2 regions of the Dorea sp. MB18-49 genome follow, and region 2 is predicted to be linked to the other one. Evidence: a T-box and tRNA genes for the amino acid it is inferred to sense, from the RefSeq annotation. Region 2 holds a T-box; the other holds one or more tRNA genes.
What was found. The T-box of region 2 lies ahead of NCY30_RS05585 (valine--tRNA ligase). A T-box ahead of a tRNA ligase gene usually reads a tRNA of that ligase, here a tRNA-Val.
Positions count from the first base shown of each region.

Region 1: it has a tRNA-Val gene. The T-box ahead of NCY30_RS05585 (valine--tRNA ligase) is inferred to sense a tRNA for this amino acid. The anticodon was not compared.

Region 1 is NZ_JAMOYX010000001.1:96,883-100,308, reverse strand. Features, by position in the region: gene NCY30_RS00550 (GNAT family N-acetyltransferase) at 1-319, opposite strand, end outside; gene ispF (2-C-methyl-D-erythritol 2,4-cyclodiphosphate synthase) at 405-956, opposite strand; gene NCY30_RS00540 (hypothetical protein) at 998-1,339, opposite strand; tRNA gene NCY30_RS00535 (tRNA-Met) at 1,622-1,695, opposite strand; tRNA gene NCY30_RS00530 (tRNA-Met) at 1,704-1,777, opposite strand; tRNA gene NCY30_RS00525 (tRNA-Val) at 1,799-1,871, opposite strand; gene gdhA (NADP-specific glutamate dehydrogenase) at 2,310-3,426, opposite strand, start outside.
Region 2 is NZ_JAMOYX010000012.1:37,730-41,155, forward strand. Features, by position in the region: gene NCY30_RS05585 (valine--tRNA ligase) at 1-2,329, opposite strand, end outside; T-box leader at 2,396-2,649, opposite strand; gene NCY30_RS05590 (AEC family transporter) at 2,728-3,426, opposite strand, start outside.

The sequences.
Region 1 (3,426 bases), on a different contig from region 2:
TCTCTCCGTCTGCGTACATATCATTCAATGCCTGTTTCAACAATCCTGCCATATATCCACGTTTCCTGTAAGATTCTCTCGTTGCAACGGCGACGATATAATTCACATCTTTTTTACTGCCGTTCACCGCGAGTTCATATGGATTCAGATGCAGCATGGCCTGTATTTCTCCGTCCTCTTCTACTGCATAAATCTGATTGTCTTTTAGTTTTTCTTCATAATAATAATCAACAAAACTTTTGCTGTCTTCTGAAAACACTTCTTCATACAGCTTTTTCGTATTCTGTTTTTCTTCTGTTCCCAGCTTTCTTATCTCCATTTTGTTTTTCCCTTTTTCTCTTATTTTTCTATCTGCTTCTGTGCATTTGCTGTCTATCCGCCTGCTTTTATCATTTTTGCGTTATCTAACTTTCCTGCACTTTCATACATCCGCCACAGCCGGCACATCCACCTTCTGAAGGTCCGACTCTGTAACTGTAATTAGCGATCGTATCCAGACTTGCAATTGCCTGTGAAGAAATCCCTTCTCCCGTTCCAGTAAAACCAAGTCCTTCTTCTGTCGTTGCCTTGATATTCACCTGATCCACCTCGATATGCAGTGCCTCTGCCACATTTTTCCGCATCTGTTCAATGTGCGGCGCCATCTTCGGCCGCTGTGCAATGATCGTTGCATCGATATTACCGATCACATATAATTTCTCGTCGATCATTCTTCCCACTTCTTCCAAAAGCCTGATACTGGACGCACCTTTGTACGCCGGATCTGTATCCGGAAAATGCTTTCCTATATCACCAAGCGCTGCAGCCCCCAAAAGCGCATCCATGATTGCATGTAATAATACATCTGCATCCGAATGACCAAGAAGTCCCTTCTCGTAAGGGATCTTCACCCCACCAAGGATCAGATCTCTTCCTTCTACTAACTTGTGTACATCATATCCCATACCTACGCGCATATATTCTCCTCCTTATTTTTGTTTATCTTTTTGTTAATCTTTTATCTCACTAGTTTGTCATTTTCTGGCGTAGCGCTTTCTTCTGTTTCTTCCATCGGTTCTTCTGATTCATTTTCTTCTGTTGCTTTTACTTCTTCCGTCTCATTCTCAGATTCATTCATACGGCCCCTAATGCTGTCGTCCCGGTATTCCTTTTTCACCATCTTGATTCCGGATCCTACCAGCCAGTAAAGACCAATCAATGCGAATATTACGCCTGCCGCTATATAAAGTATATAATTCTCCGGTCTATCCGCAAGTGAACTGTTGATCAGCTTTTCTCCTAAATATATTACATATGCACCCGCAACAATGCGAATGAATAAACTACTCTTTGGTACCATCTTCGTTAACCTCCTGTTCTTACCATATCTGTAGAATCCGCCAAAGCATCCGCAATGAACTGGCAGTGACAGTTCCTGCAGGCAGCAGTTTCTTTCGAACGCATGGCGATGTAAAATATTATAAACGATTTTACTTTTCTTGTATACTTTGTTAGGTAAATTGGGCATAAAAAAAGAACCGGATTCTTTTCCGACTCTCTTGCTGTGTATACCAATATACTTAGAACCTGCCACCTCCGAAAGCTGTCACTGGCAACTTTTACAGATGTATGGCAAAAAAAATAGCGGGAACTGGATTTGAACCAGCGACACCACGGGTATGAACCGTGTGCTCTAGCCAACTGAGCTATCCCGCCATAATGAGTAGCGGGAACTGGATTTGAACCAGCGACACCACGGGTATGAACCGTGTGCTCTAGCCAACTGAGCTATCCCGCCACAATCAATTTAGAAAATGTATGGGACCAATAGGGCTCGAACCTATGACCCTCTGCTTGTAAGGCAGATGCTCTCCCAGCTGAGCTATGATCCCATATATTTTGTCGTCTCTCTCGAACCGACTTCGTTAGTATAGCATTGGTTTCGTGGAAAGTCAACACCTTTTTTCAAATTTTTTAAATAATTTCTACAATTGATATTTAATTTATTAACTGGGTTGACCTCTCGGTCCTTGAAGAACGCAGTATAAGGCACTTAATTCTTCAGGCATCCGATACCCACGGAATAAAAGTCGGGTATCCTTTCCAGTGAATGTGGAGAAGGTGTTGGTAATACTTAAGGGGCAAAATTCTGCGTTAGGTATTCAAAATTTGACTGTTTGAGGCGTATGCCGAGTTTCAAATTTTGAATGCCTGCTTTTAGCAGAATTTTGCCCCTTTAGTATTACCCGCCGACGGAACCTGAACAGGAAAGGATTCCTAACTTTTATTCCGGTCCGAGTAGCCGTCGCCTGATAAATTAAATACCAATTCTATACGATTCCCTGAGCTGTCATAGCATCTACAACTTTTTCAAATCCTGCAATGTTAGCTCCGGCAACATAGTTACCTTCCATTCCGTAACGTTTTGCAGCATCGTCCATGTTGTGGCAGATGTTTACCATGATGTTCTTCAGTTTTGCATCTACTTCTTCAAATGTCCAGCTAAGTCTCTCGCTGTTCTGTGACATTTCAAGTGCAGATGTAGCAACACCACCAGCGTTTGCAGCTTTACCAGGTGCAAAGATCACACCATTCTCCTGCAGATACTGTGTTGCTTCTAATGTAGTAGGCATGTTAGCACCTTCGCATACAGCTACGCATCCGTTAGCAACTAACTGTTTTGCATCTTCAAGGTGAAGTTCGTTCTGTGTAGCACATGGAAGAGCAAGGTCAACCTTAACAGACCATACACCGCGTCCTTCATGATATTCTGAATTAGGACGGTAGTTCTTGTACTCTGTCAGTCTTGCACGTTTTACTTCTTTGATTTCTTTTAATGCTGCAACGTCGATTCCGTCCGGATCATATACCCATCCTGTAGAATCACTTGCTGTTACAACTTTAGCTCCAAGCTGCTGAGCTTTCTGGATTGCATAGATTGCAACGTTACCAGCTCCGGAAACTGCAACTGTCATTCCCTTGATGTCTTTTCCGTTGATCTTTAATAATTCTTCTGTTAAATAGAGAAGTCCATATCCTGTAGCTTCTGTTCTTGCTAAAGATCCGCCGTAGCTTAATCCTTTTCCTGTCAGAACACCTTCATACAGGCCTCTGATTCTCTTGTACTGACCGAACATGTAACCAATCTCTCTTGCACCTGTTCCGATGTCTCCTGCAGGAACATCTGTGTCAGCTCCGATATATTTGCAAAGTTCTGTCATAAAGCTCTGGCAGAATGCCATTACTTCTCTGTCTGATTTTCCCTTAGGATCGAAGTCAGAACCACCTTTACCTCCGCCGATTGGAAGTCCTGTCAGTGAGTTCTTGAAGATCTGCTCAAATCCAAGGAATTTGATGATACCAAGGTTTACAGATGGGTGCAGACGTAATCCTCCTTTGTATGGTCCGATTGCGCTGTTAAACTGTACACGGTATCCTGTATTAACC
Region 2 (3,426 bases):
GTGCAGCATGTCCAAGAAGTGCAAGTCCTGCTCCTAGTTCTTCATCCTCACATACAACGAATGCTGTAGCTTTTCTTGAATTTGGAACGTTCATCTCGGCACGTACGTTACGGATTCCGCGGATGATCTCTTTGTAGTGGTCTACAATGTTCTCATCTACTGGGAAGTTCCACTCTTCTTCATATACCGGCCAGTCAGACATCATCAGTGATTCTTCTTCCGGTACTAACTTGCTGTAGATCTCTTCTGTAACGAACGGCATATATGGATGCAGCAGTTTCAGTGATTTCTTCAGGACTTCTCTTAATGTCCACAGTGCCGCATTGGCTGCTTCCGGATCTTCATCTGCATGATAGATCGGATATTTTGCCATCTCAATGTACCAGTCACAGAACTCATCCCACATAAAGTCGTAAATCTTGGAAAGTGCGATACCAAGTTCGAACTTATCCATATTTTCTGTAACATCTTTTACAAGGCTGTTGCATTTTGACATGATCCAGCAGTCTGCAGGACGTTTTTCAAAGTTCGCCGGTTTCTTCAATTCTTTTTCATCCAGGTTCATCATGATAAATCTGGAAGCATTCCATACTTTATTGGCAAAGTTACGGCTTGCCTCTACACGTTCGTTATAGAAACGCATATCGTTACCAGGTGCATTACCTGTCATCAGTGTCATACGAAGTGCATCTGCACCATACTGATCAATGATTTCCAGTGGATCGATACCATTTCCAAGAGATTTACTCATCTTACGTCCCTGAGAGTCACGGACCAGACCGTGGATAAATACGGTGTGGAACGGTGCCTTTCCGGTATGCGCGTATCCTGAGAATACCATACGGATTACCCAGAAGAAGATGATGTCATAGCCTGTTACCAGCACATCTGTCGGATAGAAGTAATCCAGATCTTCTGTCTGATCCGGCCATCCAAGTGTTGAGAATGGCCACAGCGCAGAACTGAACCATGTATCCAGTGTATCTTCATCCTGTGTAAAGTGTGTGCATCCACATTTCGGGCATTTCTCCGGTGCGCCGTGTCCGACAACAACTTCACCACACTCATCACAGTAGTAAGCCGGGATTCTGTGTCCCCACCAGATCTGACGGGAAATACACCAGTCACGGATATTCTCAAGCCAGTGCAGGTAGATCTTGTTGAAACGTTCCGGTACGAATCTTAAATCGCCGTTCTTGATTGCTTCGATGGCTGGTTTTGCCAGTTCTTCCATCTTAACAAACCACTGCTGCTTGATCATTGGCTCTACAGTTGTATGGCAGCGGTCATGTGTTCCTACGTTATGAGAATGTGGAACAACTTTTACCAGGTATCCCTGCTCTTCCAAGTCAGCTACCATTGCTTTTCTTGCTTCGTAGCGGTCCATTCCGGCATATTTTCCACCATACTGCTCATTGATCGTTGCATCATCGTTCATGATGTTGATCTCCGGCAGGTTGTGACGTTTTCCGACTTCAAAGTCGTTAGGGTCATGTGCCGGTGTGATCTTAACCGCACCTGTTCCGAATTCTTTGTCTACATAGTAGTCGGCAACGATCGGAATCTCTCTGTCTGTCAGAGGCAGTTTACACATTTTTCCTACGATGTCTTTGTATCTTTCATCATCCGGGTGAACTGCGATTGCAGTATCTCCAAGTAATGTCTCCGGACGTGTGGTTGCGATCTCCAAATAATCATCTGTTCCAACGATTGGATATTTGATGTGCCAGAAGAATCCGTCCTGTTCCTCATGTTCAACTTCTGCATCGGAAAGAGAAGTCTTACATACCGGACACCAGTTGATGATTCTGGATCCTTTGTAAATATATCCTTCGTTGTATAATTTGATGAATACTTCTTCTACGGCTTTGGAACATCCTTCGTCCATTGTGAAACGTTCTCTGTCCCAGTCACAGGATACACCTAATTTTTTTAACTGTCCTTCGATAGTTCCGGCGTATTCTTCTTTCCACTGCCATGTTCTTTCCAGGAATTTCTCTCTTCCTAATTCTTTCTTGTCAATTCCTTCTTCTTTTAACTGATTTGTAACCTTAACCTCAGTAGAGATAGCCGCATGGTCTGTTCCCGGAATCCAGAGTGCATTGTATCCCTGCATTCTCTTATAACGGATCAGGATGTCCTGCAGTGTATTATCCAGGGCATGTCCCATGTGAAGCTTACCTGTAATGTTCGGTGGCGGCATTACTGTAGTAAATGGTTTCTTGCTTCTGTCTACTTCGGCGTGGAAATATTTGTTATCACACCATTTTTCATATAATTTTGCTTCAATCGCTTTGGGATTGTAAGTCTTTTCCAGGTTTTCGCTCATAGTTTCCTCCTCATTTCACACATTTTTCACATTTTTTTATTAAATGAAAAAACCCTTTACATCGACGTAAAGGGCGATTGTAGTCGCGGTACCACCTTCATTATATAGGAAGAAATCCTTCGCTATATATCTCATCTTATTCTTTAACGGGAACGACTCCGGGATGAACTAATTCTACTTTATCATAAGTTACAGGTTCATTCATCCGGCTCCGAAGCTACCTTCCGACGTCTCGTATTCCTTAAGTGTCTCTCAGCCGATGGATCACTCTCTCTGGTATGGACGAACTTACGTGTACTCCTCTTCATCAATGCCTTTACGTATAAACTACTGAATATGATAGCCATCGAATCCCCATTTGTCAAGGATTTTAGGGATTTTTCAGAAACTCTTAAGGGTTACACCAATCCGAAACACTTCATGATATAGAGCCATCCCGTCAGGGTAAATGCGCTGCACATAGTCGTCAGCATAACTACACTCGAAGACACAACTCCTTCATGTCCCATATTCTTAGCCATAACATAACTGCTGACTGTTGTTGCCGATCCGAGCATGACTAAGATTGCGATCAGTTTCTCTCTCCGAAACCCGATTGCCACTGCAAGTGGCATGAACACTGCTACAAATCCCACTAATTTGATAAACGCAGCGATCACGGTCGGTTTAATCTTGCCAAATGCTTTCTTAATGTCAAATGTAGCTCCCATCGCCATCAGTCCCATCGGTGTTGCTACGCCGCCGATACTGCTGACGGCCTTATGTAAGATCACCGGCATCGGAAGTTTCAGTGCCGACCATAACAGACCTGCCACAATACCGATGATGATTGGATTCGTAATGATACCGATCAGTGTCTTCTTGATCAGTGCTTTATCCATGCCTTTTTGTCCCGGCTTGAAAAATGACAGTACAACCACCGCCATAATATTATAAAGCGGCACACTTCCAATGATCATAAGCGGTGCCTGACCGGAATTACCATAGATATTCTGGATAAATGCGATCCCCAGAAGTGCCGCACTGCTTCTGTACGCTCCCTGGATAAATTCTCCCTGAATACTTCTGTCTTTCAACAGGCAGGAGATTCCGATTGC